2 regions of the Kitasatospora sp. NPDC058492 genome follow, and region 1 is predicted to be linked to the other one. Evidence: riboswitches for the same ligand, from Rfam matches in the RefSeq annotation. Region 1 holds a riboswitch; the other holds the start of a gene.
What was found. A riboswitch is a leader RNA that binds a small molecule or an ion and turns the genes downstream of it on or off. The one in region 1 is predicted to bind cobalamin.

Region 1 (21,735 bases):
CGGGGTAGGCGGCGAGGTCGCCGAGGGTGGCAGCGAGCCGGTCGCGCAGCCAGGCCGGGGGTGTGCCGGTGCGGACGTTGACGGCGAGGTCGACCAGGCCGGACCCGCCGGCGCGCACCTCGGCGTCGCCGTGGTGGCGCAGGTCGGGTTCGGGGGCGGTCACGCGGGGTCTCCTTGCGGGTGGGCGGGCACATCGGGGGCGAGCGGTTGGAGGGGCAGCCCCGGGACGCGGTGGACGTCGTACGCGCCCGGCGGCACGCGCAGCGCCGCGCCGTCGCCGAGGGCGACCAGCGCCACGGCGTGCCCGTGCGCGGCCAGGTCGACGGCCAGGTCAACACCCATGTCGACAGCCAGGTCGACAGCCATGTCGACGGCCGCGCCGGTGGCCGCTCCGGCGCCGTCGTCCGTCGCGATCCGCCTGGTCCCGGGCCGCAGCAGCTCGGCGACCGCCCCGACCGCGCCCGGCGCGCCCACGACCGTCGACGCGCGCCGCAGTTCCGCCAGCGCGCGCGGCACCAGCAGGTCGTGCGCGCCCGGTCCGAGTCCGACGACGGCGAGGCGTCCGCGGACCGCCGCCCGGGCGATCGCGACCGTCGCCGCGGCGGACTTCCGTTTGGTGGCGACGAGCTCGCCACCGGGGGCGCTCGCCAGGGCGGCCGCCTCGGCGACGCTCGCGGTGCCGACGGCGGCGCCGACCAGGTCCGACGGGTTCGGCACGGCCACCGCGGCCAGGTCCGCCGCCGGGTGCTCGTCCACCGGCACCCCGCCGAGGCAGAACGCGGCCCAGCGCACCTCCGGGTGGTCCGCCTTGCCGGCCACCGTCGCCAGCCGGGCGATCGAGGCGCGGGCCAGGCCGTGTTCGGCCAGGGTGTCCGTGATCAGCCGCATCAGCTCGGAGTCCGTGGCGCCGCCGCCCGCGCCGACCCCGACGACCAGGGTGCGCGGGTGCACGAGGAGCACGTCCTCGTCGGGGTGGGTGCGGTCGGTGACCCGCAGGACGGGGGCGTCGGCGGGCGCGTCGGCTCGGGCGGAGGGCGGCAGGGCCGGCAGCGGGTGCGCCAGGTCGCTCTCCAGCCGGACCGGCCGGCCCTCGGCGAGCGCCCGCGAGGCCGCTGAGCCGCGCGGCCCGCGGGTGTACGTCGACGCGTGACCGACCAGGTGCGCGAAGGGCCGGGCGGTGGCCGGGGGAGGGCTGCCGGTCAGGACGGCCCGGACGCCGAGCAGGGCGGCGAGTTCCTCGGCCAGTTCGTCGGCGCCGCTGTCGCGGCCGGTCAGCGGGACGGCGTAGCGCAGGTTCAGGTCCAGGCTGACCAGGCCGGGCCCGCCCGGGCGCAGGTGCGAGCCGTCGATCAGCAGTTGCGCGGTGGCCGCGACCGGCGCGAGGCAGACCACCAGGTCGTTGCGGCCGAGGGCGTAGTCCAGGGCCTCGGTCGGACCGAAGCAGGCACTGGCCACCGCGGTGTGGATGCGGGTGGTCTCCGGCCAGGCGGCGTGGATCTCGTCGGCCAGCAGGCGGCCCGTCCCGTTGAGGGCGACCAGTCCGATCACGTCCCGCTCCTTCACCCAAAGCCCCGCGAGCCCCGCGAGCCCGGTGATCCCCGCACACGAGCATCCGTGATCCCGCCACAAGGGCCCCCGTGATCCCACCACGCCCGGTCGGAACGGGTCAATCGGGGCGGCTGTGACGTGGACCGCCGACGGGCGGCAGCTGTTCGCCTGTTCTTCACTTGTCTTGTGCGGTACACGACACGGCGCGATCCTACTGTTCTCGGCGCTCCAACCAGGCAGCCCCGACGCACGGAGGACCCGATGGCCTTCGCACGACTCCGCACCCCCGGAACCACGTCCCCCCGCCGCCCCTCCCGCCGCCCGCTCCGCCGGCCCCTCACCGCCCTCGCCGCCGGGCTCGGCCTCGTCGGCGGCTCGCTCGGCCTGTGGGCCGCCGGCGGCAGCGCGGCCGCCGACACCGCCGGCGGGCTGCCCTCGCCCGACCACGTGATCGTCGTGGTGATGGAGAACCACGCCTACTCGCAGGTCATCGGCAGCAGCTCCAGCGCGCCGTACATCAACAACACGCTGGTCGCCGGCGGCGCCGCGCTCACCCAGTCCTTCGCGCTCACCCACCCCAGCCAGCCCAACTACTACATGCTGTTCTCCGGCAGCGCGCAGGGCGTCACCGACGACAGCTGCGTCGACGTCGGCGCCCTCCAGCAGCCCAACCTGGGCTCCGAACTGCTCGCCGCCGGCCAGACCTGGGCCAGCTACAACGAGGGCCTGCCCGCCCAGGGCGCCACCGACTGCCGCGTCGACAACTACGCGCAGAAGCACGACCCGTGGTTCGGCTTCGGCAACGTGCCCGCCTCCAGTGCCTACGGCATGGACGCCTTCCCGACCGACTACACCACCCTGCCCAAGGTCTCCTTCGTCATCCCGGACCTGTGCAACGACATGCACGACTGTTCCGTCGGCACCGGTGACACCTGGCTGCAGACCAACCTCGCCGCCTACGCCACCTGGGCCAAGAGCCACAACAGCCTGCTCGTGGTCACCTTCGACGAGGACAACCGCCTCGCCGGCAACCGCATCCCGACCGTCTTCTACGGCGCCCACGTCACCCCCGGCAGCAGCACCGGCACCACCTACAACCACTACAACGTGCTGCGCACCCTGGAGGACCTCGCCGGGCTGACCGCCCACGCGGGCAACGCCGCCAACGCCACCGACATCACCGGCATCTGGAACTGACGCCCGTGTACGTCGCGGACTCCCGCAGCTCCAAGGCCCCCGCCGCCCCGGCCTCCGCAACGGAGCCGCCGGGGCGGCGCGGCGCCGCCCTGCGCGCCGTACCCGGGACGGTGCTCGCCCTCGGCGCCGTCAGCCTGGTCACCGACATCTCCTCCGAGATGGTCACCGCCGTCCTGCCGCTCTACCTGCTCACCGGTCTCGGCCTCTCCCCGCTCGGCTTCGGGCTGCTGGACGGCATCCAGAACGGGTTCAGCGCGCTCGTCCGCCTCGCCGGGGGCCACCTCGCCGACCGCCGCGGCCGCGACGGCGCCGCCCGCCACAAGACCGTCGCGGCCGTCGGCTACGGCCTGTCCGCGCTCTGCAAACCGCTGCTGCTGCTCGTCCACACCGTGCCGCTGATCGGCGCCGTGATCGCCGTCGACCGCACCGGCAAGGGCCTGCGCACCGCACCCCGGGACGCGATGATCTCGCTCTCCACCGAACCCGCCCACCGCGGACGGGCGTTCGGCGTGCACCGGGCGATGGACACCGCCGGCGCCCTGCTCGGCCCGCTCACCGCCTTCCTCGTGCTGCGCCTGGCGGGCGGGCCGATGCTCGCCGACGGCGGCGAACGGCACGGCTACAACGCGGTGTTCACGGTCAGCGCGTGCGTCGCCGCCCTCGGCGTGCTGGTCCTGCTGCTGTTCGTGCCGAACCGACCGTCGACCGACGATCCGTCAACTGCCGTTCCCTCGCTGCGCGACAGCCTCACCCTGCTGCGGCTGCCCGGGCTGCGACGGCTCACGCTCTGCGCCGTCCTGCTCGGACTCACCACCGTCAGCGACTCCTTCCTCTACCTCCTCGTCCAGCGCCGGCTCGGCCTCTCCGTCGACCTGTTCCCGCTGCTGCCGCTCGGCACCGCCGCTGCCTTCCTGCTGCTCGCCGTCCCGCTCGGCGCCCTCGCCGACCGGATCGGCCGCCGCCGGCTCTTCCTCGGCGGGCACGTGCTGCTGCTGCTCGCGTACGGGCTGCTGCTCTCACCGGCCGGCGGCCCGGCGGTGGCCGTCTGCGTCCTCGTGCTGCACGGCGCCTTCTACGCGGCCACCGACGGCGTGCTCGCCGCCGCCGCGGCCGACGCCGTCCCGGCCGGGCAGCGCGGTGCCGGGCTCGCCCTGGTCGGCACCGGGCAGGCGCTCGCCCGGTTCGCCTGCTCGCTGCTGTTCGGCGCGCTGTGGAGCGCGGTCGGCGGCACCGGCGCGCTGGGCTGGTCGGCGGGGGCGCTCGCGCTCTGCGTGCTCGGCGCGGCCGCCGTCCTGCGTGAACCCGCCGCCACCACCGTCGAGGAGAGCCCGTGAACCGACTCCAGAACCGGACCAGGGTGATCATCCTCCTGGTCGCCGTCCTGCTGCTCGGCGCCGTCGGCACCGGGGCCGTCCTCCACGCCGCCGACCGCACCGCCCGGCGCGACCAGGCCCAGCCCGGCGGCCCCGCCGTCACCGAGGGCGCCGTCACCCTGCAAAAGCCCTCCGAGGGGCGGAAGCTGGTCTTCCGCAACATGGCCTGGGGCCCGCACCGCGACGAACTCACCGCCGTCCCCGCCGACCGCCCGGACGGCCCGCGCACCGCCTCCGGCGTCCAGTGCCTGCGCTTCTACGCCGCCGCCGGCACCGGCATCTGCCTCCAGGCCCAGCACGGCGCCCTGGAGGACACCTACCGCGCCGTCGTCCTCGACGACCACCTGCGCGAACGGCGCTCCTACCCGGCGGCCGGCATCCCCACCCGCTCCCGGGTCTCCCCGTCCGGGCACCTCGCCGCCTGGACGGTCTTCGTCAGCGGCGACTCCTACGCGGGCACCGACTTCTCCACCCGCACCTCCATCGTCGACGTCCGCGACTGGAACCTCCGGGACAACCTGGAGACCTTCGACGTGATCAAGGACGGCCACCCCTACCAGGCCCACGACATCAACATCTGGGGCGTGACCTTCGCCGACGACAACACCTTCTACGCGACCCTCGCCACCGGCGGCCACACCCACCTCGTCCGCGGCGACCTCGCCGCCCACACCCTCACCACCCTGCACGAGAACGTCGAGTGCCCCTCGCTCTCCCCGGACGGCACCCGCATCGCCTACAAGAAGCGCGTCCCCGGCCTGTCCCCCGACGCCCCCTGGCGCCTGTACGTCCTCGACCTCGCCACCATGACCGAGACCGCCACCGCCGAACAGCGCAACATCGACGACCAGGCCGTCTGGTCGGACACCGGCACCCTCCTCTACGCTCTGCCCGGCGACTACGGCGCCGACCTGTGGACCGTCCCCGCCGACGGCGGCGGCGCCCCCCGGCGGGTCACCCAGGCCGCGGTCGCCCCCGCCTACCTGGGCTGAGGAACTCTCGGCTACGGTCCCTCGTCGAGCACAATGACGTCCTGATCGAACGGGGGAACGACAAACGTGGACGGCATCCCGCCCGAGCGCGCGGTCACCGACTCCTGGCCGGCCCTGCACGGCCGACCCGTCCTGCGGCGCACCGTCGCCGTCGGACTGGTCCTCTGCGTGTCCGTCGCGGCCGCCCTCGTGGTGCGCGGCGTCAACTCGCTCACCGCCGGCCGCGTCGGCCGCGAGACCGACCGCGACCGGGCCGAACTCCTCGCCGGCCTCCACCCCTCCCAGCACCCCGGCGTCGGCCGCTCCTACGTCCCCGTCGGCGCCATCTACACCCACACCCCCGACGGCGCCCCCATCGCCTACCTGCACTACCGCGTCGCGGGCAAGGACGTCGGCCTCGGCGACTTCCTGCGCGCCTACGACCTCCCGGCCCCCGGCCCCACCGCCCCCCTCCCCGCCGACCTCACCGCCGCCCTCGGCGGCGACGGCCCGGCCGAGGCCCCCGAACTCCCCCCGGACCCTGAGCCCACCCCCACCCCGTCACCCACCCCCGACGCCACCACCGCAGACCCGGCACCCCCGGCACCCGCAGCACCCCCCGGCCTCCAGGCCGCCGACCCCGACGCCGAACCCGAACCCGACCCCGACCCCGACGCCGACCCCACCCCGGACCTCGACGACGACACCCCCGAGCCCACCCCCTCCGTCACCCTCCCCCCGACCCCAACCCCCACCCCGACGCCTACCCCCACCCCTTCCCTCACCCCCACCGCGCCCCCCACCCACCCCCAGACCACCCGCCGCATCTACGTCGCCACCATCCCCGGCGCCGCCGACATCTACATCCGCGCCACCGGCTGAGGGTGCGCCACGGCACCGCAGCTCAGGCCACGTCCCGGTCGATGGTGAACGCCATGACGCTCCCCGGCTGGAGCGGGAAGGGCAACTGGATCAGCCCCGCCGTGTTGTTGAACGGAGCGGGGAAGGTGGCCCGGACACTGGCGCCGTGGGCCGCCCCGAGCGCGCTGATCTCCGAGGCGTTCACGCTCAGGCGGGTAGGTTTGAGAGCAGGGTCGATGGTGAGCCGGTACTCGGCATCGGTGACGTGGCGGAACACCTGAGCCTGGATGCGGACCCGGCGATCGTTGCCCACGAACTTGCGTGCCGTGATGCTCAGCTCGACGAGATGGCCCACGGTGACCTGGGCGTCGCGGGGTACCGAGAAGTGGTCGATCCGGGCTCGCCCGCCGGCGACGGTCTCATGTGTCGAGGGCCTGCGTTCCAGGTCCCGGTTGTCCACCCGGACCGCTCCGATGGTGAAGACCTCGGGATCGTCCGGGTCCAGGTTGTCGTCGATCATCCACCGGAGCAGGCACTCCGGCCCGGTGAATCCGTCCAGGCCGGCATCGTCGTTGGAGGCGAGACAGGCGATGGTCACCGTTTTGGGGAGGACGTCGATCCGGTAGGAGATCCGGAAGCTCTGGTAGAGGTAGTCGGGGTGGGCGTCGCCTGCCGGCGCAGGTGAGAGCAGGCAGTCGTAGCGGTAGGCGGACAGCGCGCCGGAGAACAGCGGATCGCGTACCGGGCCGAGGACGTCCTGCATGCCGCGAAGGACAGCGCTGTCCACCTGCTCCGTGGTCTCCCGCACGGTGAGGGATCCGATGGCCAGAGTCACGGCCGCGGCCGAGACGAAGGCGCCGCCGATGAGGCTGAGAACGGTGGCGACGACCTGCTGGTGGGTCAGCAGCGCGGCCGCCACCACACACGCCAGTCCCGTGGTGAGGGCGAGGATGTTGACGAGCGCCAGGATCTTGCGCAGTTGTCGCTCTCGAGACACGGCCATGCGGCACCCCCGTGGGCGACGTCAGAGCGCCGCACCGTCTGCGATGATCCGGACGATCCGCTCGGAGACTTCCCCGATCTCCTGCGCCGTAAGAACGTTATCGGACTGATTGTTCGTCAGGAACACCATGGCGATGGGGGTGGCCGGGTGGAGGACGATGCCCGCATCGTTGACGATGCCGCGCAGGCTGCCGGTCTTGTGCCGCACCGGGACATCGTCGTCCAGCCGGGACGGAATCCTGTCGTTCCTCAAGTAGTTGACCAGGTACCGGCGGATCGGCTCCAGATGCGGCGCCCGGTCGATGTGCTCGACCAGCCGCAGCATGTCCTCGGCGGTGGTGGTGTTGGCGCGTCCGAGGGGGCCGAGTTCACGCTCGGAGAACCCTGCCGGGAAGAGGGTCGCGTGCAGCCCGAGTGTCTTGATCGTGGAGTCGATCCGGTCCTGCCCCAGCACCGCGCGAAGGTGCTCGGCGGCTGGATTGTCACTGGTCACCAGGGTGAAACCGCACAACTCCCGTACGGTGACGGTCGAATCAGGGTCGAGGGCCTGGAGCACGCTCGGGTACATGGTGCCGGGAAGGGATCCGATGCGAACCCGGGCGTCCAGGTCGACTTCGCCGCGCTCGGCCCACTCGAAGAGCGCGACCCCCAGGATCATCTTCGCCAGGCTCGCGGCGGGCAGCACGAGGTCCGCATGGTGGGCGACGGTGAGCTGCGGGTTGCCGAGTGTCTTGACCAGGACGCTGCGCACGCCCGCGTCGGCCCCCTGGGTGAACGCCTCGATCTGTGCGGCGATCGCAGTGCGCACGCCGTCGGAATCGACCATCAGGCCATCCCATTCCTTTCGCGCCAGTTGGTTCAGGCTAACCGTCGTCTACCCGCCTGGGGGCGTCACACGCCACGCGCGAAGGTCGAACCGGAGTGGCCGGCAGTGCAGTTGGTGGGAGTGCGCTGGCCGCTGACGAGCCGGGCCCCGCCGGTGGGGACCGGCGGGGCTGCGGTGTGTTGCTGTGTTGGTGGGTGGGGGCGGGGGTGGGGTTAGGCGGGTAGGCCGGGGACGGTGGTGATGGTGACGGGGTGGCCCATGGTGGTGATGCGCCAGGTGGCGAGGGCCTGGTAGGCGGGGGAGTGGTACCAGCCGTCGGCGTCGGCCGCGGTGGGGAATTCGAGGATGGCGGTCTTGGTGTAGGCGGTCTCGCCTTCCAGGCGGGCCGGGGTGTCGAAGGCGAGCAGGCGGCCCTGGTAGGGCTCCATGGTGGCGCCGACGTTGGCGAGGTAGTGGCCGAGGGCGGCGTCCGGGGTGTGGTCGGTGCGGGTGATGAGGACGTAGTGCATGGTGGGTTCCTTGTCCGGGCGGTCGGTGGTCAGCGGGTGGCCGGGGCGAGCGTGGGGGCGTCGGGGACGGTGGCGGTGTCGGTGTCGGTGTCGGGAGTGGGCTTTCGGGTGGGGGCCTGGCCGGCGAGCATGGCGCCGAGGGCGAGCAGCAGGCCGAGGAGTTGCCAGCGGGTGAGGGTCTGGCCGAGGACGACGAGGCCGCCCACGGTCGCGACGACCGGGTTGATCAGGCCGAGGAAGGAGGCCGGTCCGGCGCCGAGGCGGTCGATGCCGCGGAACCAGAGGACGTAGCCGAGCGCGGTGCTGAACAGCCCGAGGTAGGCGAACCCGGCGAGGTTGGCGCCGCTGAGTGCGGGCGGCGCGCCTTCGACGACGGCCGCGAGCGGGACGAGGAACAGTGATCCGGCGAGTAGCTGCCAGGCCGTCAGGTCGAGCAGGGTGGCCCCTTCCGGGCGGCCCCAGCGGCGGGTGAGGACGGTGCCCGTGGCCATCAGTGCGATCGCACCGACCATGGCGGCGATCCCGGTGGCGTCCAGTCGTGCGCCGCTCTTCAGTACCAGCAGGGCGACGCCGCCGACGCCGGCGAGCCCTGCGAGCAGTGCCCGCCGTCCGGGCCGTACGCCGAGGACGCCGATCGAGAGGCCGGTCACGAGCAGCGGCTGGATCGCGCCGATGGTGGCGGCGACGCCGCCGGGCAGGCGGTAGGCGCCGACGAAGGTGAGCGGGAAGAACAGCCCGATGTTGAGCATCCCGAGCGCGGCTGCGCGCCCCCACCAGCGCCCCTTGGGCAGTTTGCGGCCGATGAGCAGGAGGAGCAGTCCGGCCGGGAGGGCCCGGAGGGCGGCGAGCAGCAGTGGACGGCCTTCGGGTAGGAGCTGTGTGGTGACCAGGTAGGTCGTGCCCCAGGCCGCCGGGGCGAGTGCCGCCGTGACGGCCACTCCTGCGCGTGTTCCACCCATGGCATCCCCCTCAACGTTGATTATCTGAACGTTGAGATAATTAGTACGCCTCTGGGTGGGTGAACGTCAAGTATGTGAATGTTAAGATAGTTACCCGCAGTCCAGCCGTGAGCCCCGGCCCCGAGCCCCGGCAGGCGGCAACCGAGGAGGCGTCAGGCCATGCAGCAGCGCGACACCGTCGACGAGATCGTCGAGCAGTGGACCAGGACCCGCCCCGACCTGAACACCGAGGCCATCGGCCTGATCGGCCGGCTGCGACGCCTCAACGTCCGCGTCGACGGCGCCCTGCGCGAGTACTTCGGCTCCTGCGGCCTGGACTCCTCCGAGTTCGACGTCCTGGCCACCCTGCGCCGCTCCGGCGAACCCTACGAGCTCAACGCCCGCGCCCTCCTCAAGGCCGCCATGGTCACCTCCGGCGCCATCACCAACCGGGTCGACCGTCTCTCCGCCAAAGGCCTGGTCGAGCGCAACCCCAGCCCCGACGACCGCCGCGCCGTGCTGGTCCGCCTCACCCCGGCCGGCAAGGACCTCATCGACGCGGCGCTGGCCGGCCACGTCCGCAACGAGGAGCACATCCTCGCGGGCCTCGACGCCGACGAGCGCGCCCAACTCGACACCCTGCTGCGCAAGCTCCTCATCGCGCACGGCGACACCGAGCCCCTGCTGGGCTGAGCGCGCCCCGGCGTCTGTGCCTGAACCGCCGCGCGGCCCGGCGCTTCGGCGTACGTTGGGGGGCCGGGGCGGCCCCGCGGTGACGGTCGGTCCGGGCGTGCGCGGGCGGCGGCAGCGGCAGGTGGCCGTAGTGGTCGGGCAGTTCGCGTGTCCATGGCCTCCCCGGTGGCGTTAACCCGGCGGGAACCGCACCGGAGGAGGAGCCCATGAAGGACAAGACCCCCAGGGACATCGCCGTCGACGACCAGCTGCGGGCGGCAGGGGCGGAGGGGGCCCAGTGGCTCAGTGCCGCCGGGTGGGGGCCGCCGGTGACGGTCCCGGTGCAGAAGGCCGCCAGGTGGCAGCAGGAGACCAGGGCCCGGATGCTGGCGGCGCAGGTGGACGAGTCCTGCACGTGGTGCGTCCATCTGCTCGACGGCGGCCCCCAGCCCGTGGTCGTCCACGCCGAGCACCCGACCCACCTGCTCTGCCGCGCCTGCTCCATCGCCGCCCGCCCCCGCCGCGCCTGCCTGGACTGTGGCGGGCCGGCCGCCTCCGCCTCCCCGGCGGACGGCCGCGAGGACGTCTTCATGGGCCCGGTGGCGATCTACACCCGCCTCCGCTGCGCCACCTGCCACCGCCCCGACCGCCCCGACCCCCTGACCGGCACCTTCGGCAACGGCCCGTCCTGAGACGGGCAGGGCAGGGGGGTCACGGTGACGCGGGCTTGCCGGGGGTTGTCTGGTGGGCGGCTGCGGCCGAGGCGAAGGAGGTGGCCAGGGACGGGGCTCCGGCCCAGTGCAGGTGCAGGTAGGAGGCGTGGACGTGGCTGCCCGCGAAGCCCTCGGTGCGGGGGCCGGTGGGCAGGCGCCAGCCCCAGGCGGGGTGTTCGCCCGCGCCCGGTTCGCAGACCGTCCGGTGGAACTCGTGGCCGCGTACCCGGGTGCCGGTCCGGGCGAGCGGGGAGTCGTGCAGGGCGACGGCCTCCCGGTAGCCGAGGGTGAGCCGTTCGGTCATCCGGGCGCCGGTGTCCAGTACGCCGCACATCGGCAGGCCGTCCAACTCGCGCCCCAGGTAGAGCAGTCCGGCGCATTCGGCGGCGATCGGGCCGCCGCCGGCGGCGAACGCCGCGATGGCCCCGCGCAGCGCCGTGTTGCCGCTCAGCTCCCGGACGTACAGCTCGGGGAAGCCGCCGCCGATCACCAGGCCGGCCGTGCCGTCGGGCAGTGCCGAGGCGTGCAGCGGGTCGAAGGGGACGACCTCGGCGCCTGCGGCGGTGAGGAGTTCGGCGTTCTCGGCGTACGAGAAGGAGAACGCGGCGCCGCCCGCGACCGCGATCCGCGGCGTGCCGGCCACCGGATCGACCTCGGCCGACGGGCTCCACGGTTCGGCGGTCAACTCCGGTGCCGTCCGGGCGAGTTCGAGTAGGGCGTCCAAGTCGACCGAGGCGGCGACGAGTTCACCCATGTCGGCGACGGCACGCAGGGCCTCCGCCGAGCGCTCCACGGCCGGGATCAGCCCGAGGTGGCGCGACGGCGTGGCGACGGTCGTGGAGCGGCGCAGCGCGCCCAGCACGGGCACGCCCGAGCCCTCTTCCAGGGCCTCGCGCAGGAGTTGCTCGTGCCGGTCGGAGGCGACCCGGTTGAGGATCACCCCGGCGAGGCGCACCTCCGGGTCCCAGGAGGCGAAGCCGTGCACCAGCGCGGCCACCGACCGGGACTGCGAGGAGCCGTCCACCACCAGTACCACGGGCGCCCGCAGCAGCTTGGCGACGTGCGCGGTGGAGGCCAGCTCCCCCCGCCCGGAGGCCCCGTCGAACAGGCCCATGACCCCCTCGACCACCGCGACGTCCGCTCCCGCCGCGCCGTGCAGGAAGAGCGGGGCGATCCGCTCCGGGCCGCACATGAAGGCGTCCAGGTTGCGGCCCGGGCGCCCGGCGGCGAGCGCGTGGTAGCCCGGGTCGATGTAGTCGGGGCCGACCTTGTGCGGGGACACCGCCAGTCCGCGCGCGGCGAGCGCCGCGATCAGGCCGGTGGCGACGGTGGTCTTGCCGGCGCCCGAGGAGGGCGCGGCGACGACGAGGCGGGGGATGGCGGCCAACGGCCTGCCGGCAGTGCTCAACGGTCTACCACTCGATACCGCGCTGGCCCTTGCGGCCGGCGTCCATGGGGTGCTTGACCTTGGTCATCTCGGTGACCAGGTCGGCGAATTCGGTCAGCGGTTCGGGCGCGTACCGGCCGGTGATGACGACGTGCTGGCTGCCCGGGCGGTCCTTGAGCACCGACACGACCTCCTGCGGGTCGACCCAGCCCCAGTGCATGGGGTAGGTGAACTCGTCCAGCACGTAGAAGCGGTAGGTCTCGGCCGCCAGGTCGCGCTTGACCTGCTCCCAGCCCTCCTTGGCGGCCGCCTCGCTGTCCATCTCCATCTCGCTGGAGCGCTGGATCCACGACCAGCCGGAGCCCATCTTGTGCCAGTCGACCGTGCCGCCCTCGCCGGAGGCGCCGAGCACGCGCAGCGCGTTCTCCTCGCCGACCTTCCACTTGGCGGACTTCACGAACTGGAACACCCCGACGGGCCAGCCCTGGTTCCAGGCCCGCAGCGCCATGCCGAACGCGGCCGTGGACTTGCCCTTGCCGGGGCCGGTGTGCACGGCGGTGATCGGCTGCGTGCGGCGCTGACGGGTCGTCAGGCCGTCTTCGGGGACGCTCTCGGGGACACCCTTGGGCATGTCGGCTCAGGCCGCCTTTCGCATGGTGGTGGCACGGTTCTCACGACGGTTCTCCTGCCGGCTGTCACGCCGGCCGTCGTGGCGGTTCTCGCGGACGAGCGAGGCGACGCCCTCGGGGCGCAGCTCGTCCAGACTGACGGCGGTGCCGCCGAGCAGTCCGGCCAGGGTGCGGGCGAGGCCGAGCCGGACGGGGCCGGACTCGCAGTCCAGCACCACGCTGGCGGTGCCCTGCGCGGCGAACAGTCCGGCCGCGCGCTGCGACCGGGCGAGCGCGTCCCGCCCGCCGGTGGCCCGGCCGTCGGTCACCACGACCAGCAGCGGGCGGCGGCTCGGGTCGCGCAGCCGCTCCACCCGCAGCACCTCGTGCGCGCGCAGCAGGCCGGCGGCCAGCGGGGTGCGGCCGCCGGTGGGCAGCGACTCCAGCCGGGCCGCGCCGACCTCCACGGACGAGGTCGGCGGCAGCGCCAGTTCGGCGTCCGCGCCCCGGAAGGTGATCATGCCGATCTTGTCGCGCCGCTGGTAGGCGTCCATCAGCAGGGACAGCACGGCGCCCTTGACGGCGGTCATCCGCTGCCGGGCGGCCATCGAGCCGGAGGCGTCGACGACGAACAGTACCAGGTTGGACTCCCGCCCCTGGCGGACCTGTTCGCGGAAGTCGTCCTTGCGCAGCACCAGCGCCCGGCCGGCCCGCCCGCGTGCCGCCTGGTGCGGCGCGGCGGCCTGCAAGGTGGCGGTCAGGTGCAGGCGGCTGAGCGTGCCCTGGGGGCGCCGGGCGCGCACGGTGTGCCCGCCGGTGGTCTCGGCGGGGGAGCGGCGGCCCTGGGCGCCGTGGCCGGTGCCCTGCACGGTGAACAGCTTGGTCCGGTACGGGTCGCCGGCCGCGACCGGCGCCGACTCCCGGGCGGGGGCGGGGTGTTGGGCCGGTACGGGCTGCTGGAGCGGCTCGTCCGGCTCGGCGGTCGATGCCTGCGGGCCGGAGGCGGGCTCGGGGGCCCCGCCGCCGTCCGGGCCGCCGCCGGGGCCGCCGTCCGGGCCCGGACCGTCGTCCTCGGGGCCGTCGCCCTCGCCGTCCCCGTCGCCCTCGGCCTCTCCTGAGCCCCCGAGCTCCCCGGACCCCTCGGGCTCCGAAGGCTCCGATGGCTGCGCGGGCTCCTCCGGCTGCGCGTGCTCCTCCAGCGTCCGGTCGAGCTGCTCCTCGTCCAGCCCCGGCGCGTCGAAGGGGTTGCGGCGGCGCCGGTGCGGCAGCGCCAGCTGGGCGGCCTTGCGGACGTCCTCCTCCAGCACCTCGGTCCGCCCGTCCCAGGCGGCGAGCGCGACGGCGGTGCGGGCCATCACGATGTCGGCGCGCAGCCCGTCCACCTCGAACGCGGCGCACACGGCGGTGATCTGACGCAGCGCCACATCGGTCAGCTCCACCTTGGGCAGCAACTCCCTGGCGGCGGTGATGCGTTCGGCGAGCGCCTGCTCGTCCGCGGCGAACCGTGCGGCGAAGCCGGCCGGGTCGGCGTCGTAGCCGAGCCGGCGGCGGACCACCTCGGCGCGCTCGGCCGGGTCCCGGGTGGCGGCGATCTCGACGGTCAGGCCGAACCGGTCGAGCAGCTGCGGCCGCAGCTCGCCCTCCTCGGGGTTCATCGTGCCGACCAGCAGGAAGCGGGCGGCGTGCCGCACCGACACGCCCTCGCGCTCGACGTACGAGCGGCCCATCGCGGCGGCGTCCAGCAGCAGGTCCACGACGTGGTCCTGGAGCAGGTTCACCTCGTCGATGTAGAGCACGCCGCGGTGCGCCTTGGCGAGCAGCCCCGGCTCGTACGCCTTGACGCCCTCGGCGAGCGCCCGTTCCAGGTCGAGCGAGCCGACGATCCGGTCCTCGGCCACGCCGACCGGCAACTCGACCAGCTGGGCGGGGCGTTCGGACGCCGAGGGGCGGTCGTGCGGCCCGTCCGGGCACTGCGGGTCCGGCGCGGACGGGTCGCAGGCGAACCGGCAGCCGTCGACGGCCGCGAGGGTCGGCAGCAGGCCGGCCAGCGCGCGCACCATGGTCGACTTCGCGGTGCCCTTCTCGCCGCGCACCAGCACGCCGCCCACGGCCGGCGAGACCGCGTTGAGCAGCAGGCCGAGCCGCAGGTCGGGCATGCCGACGATCGCGGTGAACGGATAGCGGACGTCACTCATGCATACTCCCCAGGTGCCCCGGGCGCCAGGAACGGCAGCGATCCGGCCGCCGGCACCCCGCCCTCGATCAGCTTCCACAGCGCGTCGGTGTCCGCGTGCTCCTCGATCAGGTCGCCCAGCCGGTCCAGCCGGGCCTCGCGCGCCTCGGCGAACGAGGTGTCCGGCGCCGGCACGAACGCCCGGCCCGCCAACGCGGCGACCTCGCGCAGGAGTTCACGACGGAAGCCGTCGTTCTCCAGCGCGCCGTGCCAGGTCGTGCCCCACACCGGGCCGACCCGGCAGCCGTCCAGGCCGTGCCCGTCGTCATCGGAGAAGAACGGCTCGCCCCCCTCCACGGCCACCACCCCGTGGTGGATCTCGTAGCCCTCGACCCGCTGCCCGTACGCCGTGCCGACCGGGCGCGCCAGCACCTTCTCGGCGCCGAACCGCACGTGCGTCGGCAGCAGGCCCAGGCCCTCGACCGAGCCGGCCCCGGACTCCACCTCGTCCTCGATCCCGCGCGCCAGCATCTGGTAGCCGCCGCACACCCCGAGGACCGGCAGCCCGGCCGCCGCCCGCGCCTTCAGCGCCGGCTCCAGGCCGCGTTCGCGCAGCCAGGCCAGGTCGGCCACGGTGGCCCGGGTGCCGGGCAGCACCACCAGGTCGGCGTCGGCCAGTTCCTCCGGCCGGGTCACCCAGCGCACCAGCACGCCGGGCTCCTGCGCCAGGGCGTCCAGGTCGGTGAAGTTCGACAGCCGGGGGAAGCGCACCACGGCCACCCGCAGCACGTCCGCCCCGAGCGGGCCGCGGCCGTCGACCCGGTCCACCACCGTGGACAGGTCCAGCGAGTCCTCGGCGTCCAGCCACAGGCCCGGCAGCATCGGCAGGGTGCCCAGCACCGGACGGCCGGTCAGCCCGTGCAGCATCTCCAGGCCGGGCGCCAGCAGCCGCGCGTCGCCGCGGAACTTGTTGACGAACCAGCCCGCCACGTGCCGCTGGTCCTGCGCCGACAGCAGCGCCAGCGTCCCGTACATCGCCGCGAAGACGCCGCCGCGGTCGATGTCCCCGACCACCACCACCGGCAGCCCGGCGGCCGTCGCCAGGCCCATGTTGGCGATGTCCCGGTCCCGCAGGTTGATCTCGGCGGGCGAGCCGGCGCCCTCGCAGACCACCACCTCGTAGCGGCGGCGCAGATCCGCCAGGCACTCCAGCGACCGTTCCAGCAGGACGGGCTTGCGCTCGCGGTAGTCCAGCGCGCCCACCTCGGCGACCGGCCGGCCCAGCAGCACCACCTGGCTGCGGCCGTCCGCGCCCGGCTTCAGCAGCACCGGGTTCATCGCCGCCTCCGGCTCCACCCAGGCCGCCTGCGCCTGCATCGCCTGCGCCCGGCCGATCTCGGCGCCGTCGGTGGTGACGAAGGAGTTCAGCGACATGTTCTGCGCCTTGAACGGCGCGACCCGCACCCCCTGCCGGGCCAGCCAGCGGCAGATGCCCGCGGTCACCACGCTCTTGCCCGCGTCCGAGGTCGTCCCGGCGACCAGCAGTGCGTTGCTCATGCCCTTCCCCTCCACCGTGTCATCAGCAAGCGCAGCGCGACGTGCCCCGCGACCGTCGTACCCAGGGCCAGCGCGCCCACCCGCCGGGAGAGCACGCAGGCCCGCTCGATGTCGTCCACCGTCACCGGGCGCAACTCCGCGCCCAGCACCGGCCGGTGCTCCACCCGCTCCCCGTACTGGAGGGTCCCGCCCAGCCGGACGCCCACCGCGCCCGCGAAGGCCGCCTCCGCCTGGCCCGCGTTCGGGCTCGGGTGCGCCGAGCCGTCCCGCCGCCAGACCCGCCAGGCCGTTTTCGGCTGCGGCGCGGCGGCCACCGTGAGCAGCGCCGTCAGCCGGGCGCCCGGCCAGCCCGCCACGTCGTCGAGCCGGGCCGAGGCCCAGCCGAACCGGGCGTACCGCGGCGAGCGGTGGCCGACCATCGCGTCCAGCGTGTTCACCGCGCGGAACGCCAGCAGCCCCGGCGTGCCCGCCAGCGTGCCCCAGACCAGCGCGTTCACCACGGCGTCCGCCGTGTTCTCGGCCACCGACTCGACCACCGCGCGGGCGATCTGCGGCCCGTCCAGCGCGCTCGGATCCCGCCCGCACAGGTGCGGCAGCCGTTCCCGCGCGGCCGTCAGGTCGCCCGTGGCCAGCGACCGGCCGATGGTGCGCGCCTCCCGGGTCAGCGAGGTGCCGCCCAGCACCGTCCAGGTCGCGGCGGCCGCCAGCGCGGCCCGGCCCAGCGGACGCCGGCCCACCGTACGGTCCAGGGCCACCGCGCCGGCCGCGACCGCGCCCACGCACATCGCCGTGTACCCGGCGCCGGCCACCCGGTCGTCCTGCCACACCCGCCGCTCCAGCCGGGTCGCCGCGCCGCCGAAGACGGCCACCGGGTGGCCGCGCCGGGGGTCGGCGAAGCGGGCGTCCGCGGCGAAGCCCGCGGCGGCGCCGAGCGCGAACGCGGCGGCGCGGGTCAGCGGGCGCACGGCGGGTTCGGCGGAAGGCCGCGTGGGGTCCGGCGGGTCGGGGCAGCCTGCATCGCGTGCGTGTCCTCACTCAGGGTCCGCGCCCTGGATCGACGTACCGGGGGCGAGAGTCTCCTGGCTTCCGGGTCGGACGCACCCCCGGGCCTTCCAGCGGCTTCTGACGGTCCGCCGTGGCAATGTTCCGAGCGTGCTCCCCGGTGACAGTGGCGGGACCGCGCCGGACTCGCACCGGCTTCCTCTGCATGCCTCCGTTTGGCCCCAGGATCCCATCACGCGGCCGAACCGGGAGTCAACCGAGGTCACGGAGGGGTTGGTCACACCTCGGAGCCCTGTCGCCGGTGCCGTTCTCGCCCGCCCGAGGCCCGCCTGACGCCCGCCCCGCCCGACGCCCCGCCGTGACCCGGACGGCCCAGCCCGGTGGCCGCCCGCGCGGCCCCCCGGTGAACTGGTGCCCGAACACCGTCCGAGCACCGCCCGGACACCGCCCGGACACCGTCCGGTCCAAGAGCAGCCAAGACCAGCAGAGCGGGGAGCGATATGCGTTGGGGAACCGCGGCCGTCGTGGCGGCCGCCGTCGTCGGCGCCGGGGCCGCCGTCCTGGTGATCGGCCGTCGGGCCTCCGAACGGCTGGTCCACCCGGCGAGCGCCGTCCGGGAGTCGGGCCCCATCCTGGTGCGGAGCCTCGCCGCGGGCCGGATCACCTTCAACCGCCGCCCCGAGAGCCTGCGCCCCGGCCGCTGGGCCGTGGAATGGGACGACCACGGCCACGCCGTCGTCGAGGACGTCCTGCACAGCGACGAGAACGGTGTCACCCGCCGCCTCGTCCGCGCCGACCGGGGCACCCTCACCCCCGGCACCGAGGTCCGCTTCACCCCCCGCGTCCACCTCGGCGACCCCACGGAGGCGCTCGGCCTCCCCTTCACCGACACCGCCGCCGACGGCGAACTCGGCGCCCTCCCCGCCTGGCGCCTCGACGGCAAACGCGGCACCTGGGTGATCCTCGTCCACGGTCCCGGCGCCGACCGGCAGCAGACCCTCCCGGTCCTCCCCGTGCTCGACCGCCTCGCCCTGCCCGCCCTCGCCGTCACCTACCGGGGCGACCAGGGTGCCCCCGCCTCGCCGGACGGGCTCGGCCACTTCGGCGAGACCGAGTGGCGCGACGTCGAGTCGGCGGTCCGGCTCGCCCTCGACAGCGGCGCCGGCCGGGTCATCCTGTACGGCTGGTCCCTCGGCGCCACCATGGCCCTCCAGACGGCCTCCCGCTCCGCCTGGGCCCATGCCATCAGCGGCCTCGTCCTGGACTCGCCGGTCCTCGACCTGCCCGCCACCGCCCGCCGCGGCGCCGCCCGGGCCGGCTACACCGGCGCCGCCGCCGAGCTCGGCGCCCTCGCCGCCGAGGGCCGCACCGGCGTCGACCTCGCCGACTTCAGCCGCATCGCCGAGGGCGCCGACCTGCGTGTCCCCACCCTCCTCCTGCACAGCCCCGACGATCAGGTCGCCCCGTTCCGCGCCGCCGAGCGCCTCGCCGCCGCCCGCCCCGGCGTGGTCAGCCTCCGGCCTTTCCCGGGCGCCGACCACACCACCCTCTGGAACTCCGCCCCCACCCACTACACCGAACTCCTCCGCCGCTGGCTCACCCCCCTTCTCTGAACCCGGCCCCCCCGCACGAGAAGTCACACCGACAGGGCCTCTGTACGAAACCCGGACCTCACCCGTCAGCCACGGAGTGTGACCGGTCGGGCGGGTAGCGCGACCGCCGCCGCAAGGGTTGAGCCGGGATGGCATGCCCCCGCCACCTGTTTCCGGCCAGGCGGTTTGCCTCTGTTGCCCGATTGTTGCCCGATCTTGGGGAGGCGCCGTCGACGGCCGCCCGTCCGTACAGCCAACCGGATGTGACAGAAGGCCGGTACAAGGGGAAGACTGCTCGACGTGACGTCTCGGAATCCGCGCGACCGTGATGCCCCGCTCCCTCCGACGATCGGTACTGGTGCGACGGTGACCCGTCTCCCCGGTACGGCCCACCGGCCCGCCGCCGGCAAGCCGGGCGGGGCCGGGGTACCCCGCCGACGAGGGCCCGCTGCGGCGCCCGGTCGGGGGAGGGTTCCCGTACCGGAGGGCTTCCCCGCGCCGGCCGAGCTGGCGCCGCTGGCCCGCCGGATGCTGGTGGACGCCGTCCGGATCGCCCGCTGGGCGGGGGACCTGGAAGAGGTCGACAAGCGGGGCGAGCTGCTGCCCGACGACGCCCGTGCGGCGGGTCGGGCGCTGGCCATGACGGTCGGCGCCGCCGCCAAGGCGTGGGGGCAGGCACTGCTGGTCGGCCTGGTGGAGGCCAGGGACGGCGGTGCGGTCCCGGGCTGGCGCCTGCACGCCTGGGAGCACGACGACGAGGCGGTGGTCCGCGGCTGGTCGGCGCTGTTCGACGCCTGGACGCTGCTGGCCCCGGTGCCGCCGGCCGCCCTGCGGGGCGTGTTCGCGGTGCTGGCCGGCCAGGCGGTGGACCAGGCGCCTCAGTTGCTGTCGTTCCTGCACCTGGTGGCCGGTCCGGTGTCGGACGGCGAACTGCTGGAGCTGCTGCGCCGGGGTCTGGACGAGCGCCGGGTGGGTGGCACGGACGGTTCGGGCCTGTCGCCCGTGCCGCACGCCGCCTCGGCGGTGTCGGCGGTCCGCGGCACGTGCCGGGAGCCGCAGATCGACACCCCGCCGTCGCCGGCGGACGTGGCCGCGGTCCTGGACTGGATGCTGGACGGCCTGGCGGCCGTCGGGGCCGTGGTCCGCAGGGACGAGGCCGCCGAGCTGTCGCCGCTGGGCCACTGGGCGGTGCGGGCGAAGCTGGAGGAGATCTGCACGGTCGCGCAGACCGCGGCCGGGCACATCGAGCAGAGCGCCTTCGAGCTGCTGAACGCCTGCGCGGACTACTCGCCGGGCCCGGCGCGGGCCGAGTTCCGCGCCTGGGTGGCGGCCCGTCCGGCCGATCGGGCGGTGGCGGAGCTGCTGGACGCGGCGCAGGGGGACGACGCGCTGGTGCGCGGGCTGGCCTTCGAGGCGCTGCGGGTGGCCGGCGGCCCGGCGGAGCAGGCGGTGCGGGGGTCGGTGGACGAGCCGGTGCTGCGCCCGTACGCGCTGCTGTGGCTGGCGGAGCGCTCGGACGAGGGGGTTTCGCCGGCGGACGTGCTGGGGGCGGAGGACGCGGCCTGGCTGTGGGTGGACACGGCGGCGGCGGTGCTGGACCACGGCGAGACGGAGCTGCTGGTGGGCCACGTCGAGGGCGCCGCGGCGGGCGATCCGGTGCGGCTGTTCGCCCGGGCCCGGCAGTCGGGGCACCCGCGGGCGGCCTCGGTGCTGTCGGCGGTCTCGGGCGTGCACCCGGATCCGGGTGTGGCGCGGGCGGCCCGCCGCTCGGCGTTCAGCGTGCACACCGGCGGCGCCTAGCAGCGCCCGCCGACGCGTAGCAGCGCCCGCCGAAGAGCGAGCACAACGAAGAGGGGCCCGGATCGACTGGATCCGGGCCCCTCTCGCGTACGGGAACGACTAGCCGAGGCGGGACTCCGCCCGCCTGGCGCGGACGTCGCCGACCTTCTGTCCGACCTTGCGCCGGATGACCAGCAGCGGGGCCATCGCGGCGAGCGTGATCTGGGCGAAGGCGCCGACGTGCATCAGGGCGTCGCCGCCGGGCAGGCCGGTCGCCCAGGCCGCGAGGCAGCCGATGGAGACGACGATCCAGCACAGCGTGGCGGTGGCCAGCAGCCCCTGGGGCTTGGGGTACTCGATCCGGCTGACCATGAGGTACGCGGCGCCGAAGATGGCGAGCAGACCGGGCAGGAACGGCGGGTCGAGCAGCACGATGGCGATCACCGTCATCGCGCCCATCGGGCAGGGCATGCCCTGGAACACCCCGGGTCGCATCTTGACGGCGGAGAAGCGGGCGAGCCGCAGGACGACCGCGAGCAGGACGGTGATCGCGATGAGCGCCGAGAGCTTGCTGTTGGAGCCCTGCGAGACCATGCCCCAGACGGCGACGAAGTAGGCCGGCGCGATGCCGAAGCTGATCAGGTCGGCCAGGTTGTCCAGTTCCGCTCCGAGGGCGGAGGAGCGGAGCTTGCGCGCCACCAGCCCGTCGAAGAGGTCGCACATGGAGCCGATGAGCAGCAGCGTGACCGCGGTGGCGGCGCTGTGCCGGTCGGGTGCGGCGTCCGGGTTGGTGATGTGCGGGACGAGGACCCCGGTGGTGATCGAGTAGATCGCCAGGAAGCCGCAGACGGCGTTCCCCAGGGTCAGGAAGTCGGCGGTGGACAGGTGCTGGGGAGAGCGCGGGGCGCGCAGCTCGCGGTCGCGCGCCCAGCGGCGACGGCGCAGGGCCGTCTCCTCGTCGTCCAGGCCGACGATTGTCTCAGGATCAGTCACGGTCAAGGCGCGTCACCCCGGCTGTGGTCTTCTG
Region 2 (8,072 bases), on a different contig from region 1:
CGTCCTCCCAGATCAGCTCGTAGGCGCCGAGCCGCAGGACGTTGCGGTCCACGATCGGCATCCGGTCGAGGGTCCAGCCCACCGCGTACTGCGAGATCAGGTCGTCGATCCGGCGAGCGTGCTGGACGTACCCCTCGATCAACTCCATGGTGTACTCGCCGACCTGCGGGGTGCCCTCGTCGGGCTTCGGCTCGCGGGCGCGGGCCACCCAGTCCGCGAGGACCCGCTGCGGGTCGACCCCGCGGTGGTCGGCCTCGAAGAGGATCTGGAAGGCCCGGGTACGGGCCTTGCTACGTGCGGCCGACACGGACTTACTTCACCCGGCCGAGGTAGCCGCCGTCGCGGGTGTCGACCTTGATCTTCTCGCCGGTGACGATGAAGAGCGGCACGGCGATCTCGGCGCCGGTCTCCAGCGTGGCCGGCTTGGAGCCGCCGGTGGAGCGGTCGCCCTGGACGCCCGGCTCGGTGTGGGAGATCAGCAGCTCGACGGAGGCCGGGAGCTCGATGTACAGGGGGGCACCCTCGTACATGGCGACCAGGGCCTCGAAGCCCTCCAGCAGGTACTTGGAGGCGTCGCCGACGACGGCCGGCTCGACCACGATCTGGTCGTAGGTGTCCGTGTCCATGAACACGAAGTTCTCGCCGTCCTTGTACGAGAACTGCATGCCGCGCTTGTCGACGTTGGCGGTCTCGACCTTGGTGCCGGCGTTGAAGGTCTTGTCGACGACCTTGCCGGTCAGGACCTCCTTGAGCTTCGTGCGCACGAAGGCCGGGCCCTTGCCGGGCTTGACGTGCTGGAACTCGACGACGGACCAGAGCTTGCCGCCCTCCAGCTTGAGGACCATGCCGTTCTTGAGATCGTTCGTGGAAGCCACGGGCGCACTTACTCCTGGATATAGCTGTCAAGGAACCAAGGCTTGCGTCCTGCCGCCGACGGCCGACGGGCGGCCGCGGTCACAGGGCGAGGAGCTCCTTGGTGGTGATGGTGAGCAGCTCGGGCCCGCCCTCCTCTGGGGGGCGCACCACGAGCGTGTCCTCGATCCGGACACCGCCCTTGCCCGGGAGGTGGACCCCTGGGCCGACGGTGACCGGCACGCGGCTGTCCAGTTTACCCATGTCCGACGGACCGAGGCGCGGCGCCTCCCGGATCTCCAGCCCGATGCCGTGCCCCACCGGGTGCGGGGAGGTCTCGGTGTGGCCGGCCGCCTCCAGGATCTGCCGCGCGGCCCGGTCGGGCACGTACTGCTCCACGCCCGGTCCGAGCGCCTCCCGGCCGGCCCGCTGGGCCCGGAACACCAGCCGGTGCAGCTCCACCTGCCAGGGCGCGGGGGCGGCGCCGATCACGAAGGTCCGGGCGGTGGAGACGCCGTAGCCCCGGTACTGGGCGCCCATCACCACGGTGAGGAAGTCGCCCTCCTCCACCCGGCGGTCGGTCGGCTGGTGGGCGGGCCGGCCGGAGTGGCTGCCGGTGCCGACGGACACCGGGTAGGCCGCCCGGTCCGCGCCGTGGTCGATCATCCGGCGTTCCAGCTCCATCGCCAGGTGCCGTTCGGTACGGCCGACCAGGATCGACTCCAGCAGTTCGCCGAGCGCCTGGTCGGCGATCTCGGCGGCGATCCGCAGGTCGGCGATCTCGTGCTCGTCCTTGACCACCCGCAGCCGCTCGACCACCTGCGCCAGGTCGGCCAGCCGGGCCCCCTCCGCCAGGCTCGCCACCGCGCGGTGGCGGCTGACGGTCAGGTCGTGCTCCTCCACCGCGAGGTCCGCCACGCCCAGTCGCGCGGCGGCGGCGGCCGCCGCCAGGGCGGTGTCCGCCGCGGCCGCCACCGGCACCTGGGTGACGTCCGGCGCGATCAGGTGCTCCCCGGTGTCGTCCGGCGGCAGATCGTCCGGCACTGCCAGCAGCACCCGCTCCCGGGTCAGCAGCAGCGTCGCCCCGCAGGGCGCGCAGCCCGTCAGATACCGCACGTTCGCCGCCCGGGTGATCAGCGCCGCATCGGCCCCGGCCGCACTGCAGTGCTCCCTCACCCGCTCCCGCCGACCCGCGTACGCATCAGACATGCGTCGAGCCTACGAACCCCCACCCCGATCCGCCCGCCGAGCACCCCCGACAGGGCGCGCTCCCGCCCCCGCACGCCCTCTTTGTGGTCGCTACGCCCCCTCCGGATCGATCAGGCCGCGGCGATAGGCGGGGACCAGGTTCTGGGGGACGAGCAGTTCGCGGCCGTTGAGGGTGATCGGGACGAGCTTCGGGGCCTTGCCCTTCCACTGGGCCCGGCGGTGCCGGGTGTTGCTGCGGGACGTCTTGCGCTTGGGGACGGCCATCGGGGGCTCCTTGTCGGGTGGTGACGGTGGTGGCGGTGGTGACGGCGGCGATGGCTACCGGGTGGTGCCGGCGGCGATGGCTACCGGGTGGTGCCGGCGGCGTACGGGAGGAGGGCCATCTCGCGGGCGTTCTTGACGGCCCTGGCCACGGCGCGCTGCTGCTGGACGGTGAGCCGGGTGACGCGGCGGCTCCGGATCTTGCCGCGGTCGGAGACGAAGCGCCGCAGCAGGTCGGTGTCCTTGTAGTCGATGTACTCGACGCCGGCCGCGAACAGCGGGTTCGGCCGGTCCTTGGGCGGGTTCGGTCGCTTACGCACAGTGACGGCTCCTCAGTGAACGGGGTCGAGCAGGTCCCGGAAGGCGTCCGGCAGGGCCTTCCAGCCGGGTTCGCCGGCGGCGAGTTCGGCGTCGGTGAGCAGACAGGAGTCGAGCAGCCCGGTGACACCGTCGACGTCCAGGCCCTCGGCGGTGAAGCTGAGCTGCTGCACCCGGTCGCCGTGCAGAGGGTGCCAGTCGAGGGCGGCGGCGGCCCGGCGGGCGGGCGGGTAGAGCTCCCAGGCGGCGTCGGGCAGGGAGGTGAGCCAGGGCCCGCACTCCTCGACCGCGAGGTTGGCCCCGGCGGCGTCCCAGGCGAGCATCAGGTCGGGCCGGTTGGCCAGCCAGAAGCGGCCGCGGCTGCGCTGGGCGGCGGGGACGAGCAGTTCCAGCGCCCGGTGCAGCCGCTCGGGGTGCAGCGGCCGGCGGCGCTCCCAGACCAGCGTGGTGACGCCGGCCTCGTCGCTCTCCTGCGGGAGCAGCGCGATCGCCGGGTTGACCCGGTCGCGGGCGGCGGCGACGTCGAAGCCGCCGAGGGCGGCCCGGGTGAGCGCGCCGGTGCCGAGCCGGACGACCCGGGCGGTGGGGTGGAGCTGGCGGAGCAGCGCGAGCCCGGGCGTGTGCGCCGTCGCGCGCGGGACGGCGAGGGTGGTGGCGTACTCGACCTGGTGGGCGAGCGCCTCCGCGCGGGTCCGCTGGTCCTGGCGGGCGGTGTGCTCGCCGTGGTCCACCAGGTCGTCGGAGACGGAGAGTTCGCCGATCAGCCGGTCCGGGTCGACGGCCGTGACCACGCCCGCGAGTTCGACGGCGTCCTCCAGATGGCGGCCGTCCGCCTCTCCCCCGGCGATCACCTCGACGGCCGGGTGCGGGTCGCTGCCGCCCCACAGTTCGACGATCGCGAGTCCGTACCGGCCTTCGTCGGCGATCCGCAGCAGTCGCGGCAGCAGGTCCTCGCGCAGGGCGCAGCAGGGGCAGTCGTTCACCAGCGGGACGTCGGCGGCGTCGAACCCGCCTCCCGCGTCGCGCAGTTCGCGGTGGACGACGCCCTGCGAGGCCTCCCGCAGGTCGTGGTGGAGGACCACCGCGTCCACCGCGGCCGCGGCCAACTCCCGGACGGCGGCGCGGCGTTCGGCGGCGTGCAGGCCGGCGACGACCACCACGGGCAGCTTGATCCCGTCCACGCCGCTCACCAGCTGGCCTTGCGGACGCCGGGCAGGTGGCCGGCGTGGGCGTGGACGCGGAGGTTGACCCGGGAGAGGCCGAAGGCGCGCAGGTAGCCGCGGGGGCGGCCGTCGACGGCGTCGCGGTTGCGGATCCGGGTGGCGCTGGCGTCGCGGGGCTGGCGGGCGAGTTCGGCCTGGGCGGCGGCGCGTTCGGCGGGGGCGGTGCCGGGGCCGGCGATGATCCGCTTGAGCTCGGCGCGGCGCTCGGCGTACCGGGCCACGACGGCGCGGCGCTGCTCGTTCTTGGCGATCTTGCTCTGCTTGGCCATCAGACCTTCCCCCCTCGGGCGCGGATGCGGGCGACGGCGGCCTCGATGCCGATCGTGTCGATGGTGCGGATGCCCTTGGCGCTGAGGGTGAGCCGGACGTACCGGCCCTCGCCGGGCAGCCAGTAGCGCTTGTGCTGGATGTTGGGGTCGAAGCGGCGGCGGGTGCGGCGGTGCGAGTGCGAGATCGCGTTGCCGAATCCGGGCTTGCGGCCGGTGAGTTGGCAGTGGGCGGACATGGGTGCTCCCTGACGTCCGGGAATGGGCAGGACGGAGCTCACGTTACACCAGATGAAAATGACTTCCATTTCGGTGTACGGTTTCGCCCCGGCCCCGAACACCCCGCCAACCCGCCAACCCGCCAACCCGCCAACCCGCCAACCCGGGAGGACACCCATGGCCCGTAGTGAACTGCGCCCCGTCATCAAGCTCCGCTCCACCGCCGGCACCGGCTACACGTACGTGACCCGCAAGAACCGCCGCAACGACCCGGACCGGATGGTCCTGCGCAAGTACGACCCGCTCGCGCGCCGGCACGTCGACTTCCGCGAAGAGCGCTGAACCCCGCCCGCCCGAACTGAACCCCGCACCGACGGAACGCCGACCGGCAGCGACCCGTACCGCCCCGCAGCGACGAAACGGCGCCTCCCCCGGGATCCCGGGGGAGGCGCCGTCGCTGCTCGCAGCCGTCGCCGCTCGCAGCCGTCACTACTCGGCGGCCACCCAGCGCTTCTCCACCCGGGCCAGCTTCCAGTAGGCGATCGCCGCGGCCCAGACCACCACGAACAGCCCGGCGATCGCGTAGCCGACGTTGTCCAGCGAGATGCCCGCGATCCAGCCGGTGACCGGGTCGGTCAGATCGAGCTTCTCGTGCAGCACGCCGACCAGCTCGATGGTGCCGATGACGAAGGCCACCGCGATCGACAGCCCGGTGATCGTCAGGTTGTAGTAGACCTTCCGGACCGGGTTGGCGAAGGCCCACTGGTACGCGAAGTTCATGAACGTCCCGTCCAGGGTGTCGAACAGGCTCATCCCGGCCGCGAACAGCAGCGGCAGGCAGACGATCGCGTACCAGGGCAACCCGGCCGCCGCGCCCGACCCGGCCATCACCATCAGGGTGACCTCGGTCGCGGTGTCGAAGCCCAGCCCCAGCACCATGCCCACCGGGAACATCTGCCCGGGCCGGGTGATCGAGCGGGTCGCCCGGTTCAGCACCCGGGCCATGAAGCCCCGCGAGTTGAGGTGCTCCTCCAGCTGCGCCTCGTCGTACGACCCGGCCCGCATCGCCCGGAACACCTTGAGGATGCCGAGCAGCGCGGCCAGGTTGAGCGCGCCGATCAGGTAGAGGAACGCGCCGGAGGCCGTCGTGCCGACCATCCCGAGCCACTTGTGGGTGGTCGAGTCGTCGTCCATCAGCGTGCTGGCCAGCTGCGCGCCGCCCGCCACCAGGGCGGCCATCAGCACCACCATCGAGGAGTGCCCGAGGGCGAACCAGAAGCCGACCGAGACCGGCCGCTTGCCGTCCGCCATCAGCTTGCGGGTGGTGTTGTCGATCACCGCGATGTGGTCGGCGTCGAAGGCGTGCCGCATGCCGAGGGTGTACGCGGTGATCCCCAGGCCCACGCCGAAGACCTGGGTGCCGACCGCGTAGTTGTGGGGCGCGACCAGGAAGATGAGCGTCCCGAACGCCACCACGTGCATGGCCAGGATCACCCCCATCAGCCCGGCCGTGCGAACGGTGTCCTCGCGCTTCCAGCGGAACGTGGGCAGCACGGACGGTGTCGCCGGCGCCTCGGCGGCGGCGGTTTCGGGCAGGGTCATTCGGGTCACGCTCCAGCACCTCGTGGAAACACTTCGTGAGATGCCGTGGCCGGTCTCCTGGCTTACGGGGGTCCCGTACCCGCCTTCCCAGGTGCGCGAGGCTCCCAGTGGCGTCGTGGGTACGGACGTCTCTCCATCGTCGACGATCACGATGGCCCGATCACAGTGGCGAGGGCCGCTCCGGACTGGGACCCCTGAGGATCCGTCACCGGTCTTCCCGAGCACCACGGCGGGGAACACCGTAGGGGTCAGGACCCACCCTTGCAAGGCTGCGCACCTGCGCAGGTGTCCAGGATCACAGGCCCCCTCCTGCAACAATGTGCGCATGCATCTCGTACCGGCCGACCGCGCGGGCCACCGCACCATCGACGGACACCGGGTCTGCGAGGCCATCGCCGCGATCGGCGACCCCGCGCACGTCCGCACCTGGGCCGAGCGGTTCTCCCTGCTCGCCGACCCCGGGCGGCTCGCCCTCCTGCTCGCCCTCCACCGGGCCGGCCCGCTCGCCGTCTCCGACCTCGCCGTCGCCACCGGCATGCGCGACCCCGCCGTGTCCCAGGCCCTGCGGCTGCTCCGCACCGCGGGCGTGGTCACCGGGGACAAGGACGGGCGGGTCGTGCGCTACCGGCTCGTGGACGAGGCCATGCGCCCCCTCCTCGACGCGTGCGCCGCCGCCGAACACCACGAGCCCACCGTGGCCGTCGGCTGACCGGCCCCCCGGAGGACACGCCGGGGCCCGGCCGGAGCAACCGCGGACCCGGTCAGGCCGCCTGGCAGGCGGGGCACCAGAAGAGGTTGCGCGCGGCGTGCTGCTCCGTCCGGACGTCGGTGCCGCAGACCAGGCAGGGCATCGCGGCCCGCCGGTAGACGTACACCTCGCCGCCGTGGTCGTCGACACGCGGCGGGCGGCCCATCGCCTCGGGGGTGTGCTCGGGCCGGACGGTGTCGATCCGGCCCGCGCCGACGCCCTCGCGCATCAGGGCGACCAGGTCGGCCCAGATCGCGTCCCACTCGCCCCGGGTGAGGTCGCGGCCGGCGCGGTGCGGGTTGATCCCGTGGCGGAACAGCACCTCGGCCCGGTAGACGTTGCCCACCCCGGCCAGCACCTTCTGGTCCATCAGCAGCGCGGCGACGGTCGTCCGGCTGGCCGATATCCGGCGCCAGGCGGCCTGCGGGTCGGCGTCGGCGCGCAGCGGGTCGGGGCCCAGCCGGGCGGCGACGGCGGCCTTCTCCGCGCCGGTGACCAGCGCGCAGGTGTTGGGGCCGCGCAGATCGGCGTAGCCGTCGTCGTTGGCCAGCCGCAGCCGGACCAGGCCGACCGGCTCGGGCGCGGGCCCGGTGCCGAAGGCGAAGCCGCCGTAGAGGCCGAGGTGGACGTGCACCCAGGCGCCCTCCTCGAAGCCGAGGAACAGGTGCTTGCCGACGGCTTCGGCCGCGGTGAGCAGCTGCCCGTCGATGGCCTTGGCCTCGTCGGCGAACCGGCCCTGCGGGCTGGACACCTCGACCGGGCGGCCGCCGAAGGCCTTCCGGTTCTCGGCGGCGAGGCGGTGGATGATGTGGCCTTCCGGCACGGGCGTCAGCTCCCCCGGGGTGGTTCGACAGGACCTGCACATCATCGCAGTCGGCGCCGACAGCACCGGATCGTCGCAGGTCAGCGGACCGGCATGCCCATCAGCCGGGCCAGGATGACGCGGTCCAGCTCGGCGGCGGTGCCGGCCACGTCCAGGTACGAGTTGTCGATGATCGGCAGCCCGGAGTTGTACCAGCCGGCCATCCGGCCGTGGATCCGCGCCACCTCCTCGTCACCGAGCCGCCGGGTGCCGCCGCGCCTGGCGTTGCGGTGCAGCACGGAGTCCAGGCTGGGCAGCAGCACGACCGGGATCATGCCGGGGCCGATGTGCCGCTTCCAGCCGCCGAGGCCGATGGCCGGGCGGTCCGGGAAGACGGCGTCGTCGATGATGCAGGAGATGCCGTTGGCGAGGTAGTTGCGGCAGGCGAAGCCGCAGGTGCGGCGGGCCAGCCGGTACTGCGCCTCGGAGGCGTTGTTCCAGCCGGACTGCGGGTTGGCGAAGCCGGACTGCACCCACTCGCGGACGTCGTCCAGGCTGATGTGCGCAGTCGG

Region 2: it holds a riboswitch for cobalamin, as region 1 does, so the genes downstream of both, ACFWPI_RS14845 (HoxN/HupN/NixA family nickel/cobalt transporter) here and ACFWPI_RS21970 (cobalamin biosynthesis protein) in region 1, are expected to answer to the same signal.

Annotation. Positions count from the first base shown of each region.
Region 1 covers NZ_JBHXMU010000033.1:4,861-26,595, forward strand. The annotation lists gene cobC (Rv2231c family pyridoxal phosphate-dependent protein CobC) at 1-163, opposite strand, end outside; gene ACFWPI_RS21895 (cobalamin biosynthesis protein) at 160-1,548, opposite strand; gene ACFWPI_RS21900 (alkaline phosphatase family protein) at 1,810-2,745, shown strand; gene ACFWPI_RS21905 (MFS transporter) at 2,751-4,079, shown strand; gene ACFWPI_RS21910 (hypothetical protein) at 4,076-5,110, shown strand; gene ACFWPI_RS21915 (hypothetical protein) at 5,177-5,971, shown strand; gene ACFWPI_RS21920 (hypothetical protein) at 5,994-6,953, opposite strand; gene ACFWPI_RS21925 (serine hydrolase) at 6,975-7,778, opposite strand; gene ACFWPI_RS21930 (DUF1330 domain-containing protein) at 7,991-8,287, opposite strand; gene ACFWPI_RS21935 (EamA family transporter) at 8,317-9,246, opposite strand; gene ACFWPI_RS21940 (MarR family winged helix-turn-helix transcriptional regulator) at 9,406-9,918, shown strand; gene ACFWPI_RS21945 (hypothetical protein) at 10,125-10,589, shown strand; gene ACFWPI_RS21950 (cobyrinate a,c-diamide synthase) at 10,609-12,018, opposite strand; gene cobO (cob(I)yrinic acid a,c-diamide adenosyltransferase) at 12,023-12,628, opposite strand; gene ACFWPI_RS21960 (putative cobaltochelatase) at 12,635-14,800, opposite strand; gene ACFWPI_RS21965 (cobyric acid synthase) at 14,797-16,335, opposite strand; gene ACFWPI_RS21970 (cobalamin biosynthesis protein) at 16,332-17,300, opposite strand; cobalamin riboswitch at 17,408-17,540, opposite strand; gene ACFWPI_RS21975 (alpha/beta hydrolase family protein) at 17,838-18,950, shown strand; gene ACFWPI_RS21980 (hypothetical protein) at 19,296-20,729, shown strand; gene ACFWPI_RS21985 (CDP-alcohol phosphatidyltransferase family protein) at 20,829-21,707, opposite strand; gene ACFWPI_RS21990 (phosphatidylserine decarboxylase) at 21,694-21,735, opposite strand, start outside.
Region 2 covers NZ_JBHXMU010000019.1:500-8,571, reverse strand. The annotation lists gene nusB (transcription antitermination factor NusB) at 1-307, opposite strand, end outside; gene efp (elongation factor P) at 312-875, opposite strand; gene ACFWPI_RS14880 (Xaa-Pro peptidase family protein) at 955-2,061, opposite strand; gene rpmF (50S ribosomal protein L32) at 2,152-2,325, opposite strand; gene rpsR (30S ribosomal protein S18) at 2,406-2,642, opposite strand; gene ACFWPI_RS14865 (CobW family GTP-binding protein) at 2,655-3,821, opposite strand; gene rpsN (30S ribosomal protein S14) at 3,827-4,132, opposite strand; gene rpmB (50S ribosomal protein L28) at 4,132-4,368, opposite strand; gene rpmG (50S ribosomal protein L33) at 4,526-4,690, shown strand; gene ACFWPI_RS14845 (HoxN/HupN/NixA family nickel/cobalt transporter) at 4,838-5,950, opposite strand; cobalamin riboswitch at 5,980-6,194, opposite strand; gene ACFWPI_RS14840 (ArsR/SmtB family transcription factor) at 6,276-6,659, shown strand; gene ACFWPI_RS14835 (Fpg/Nei family DNA glycosylase) at 6,712-7,521, opposite strand; gene ACFWPI_RS14830 (AAA family ATPase) at 7,602-8,072, opposite strand, start outside.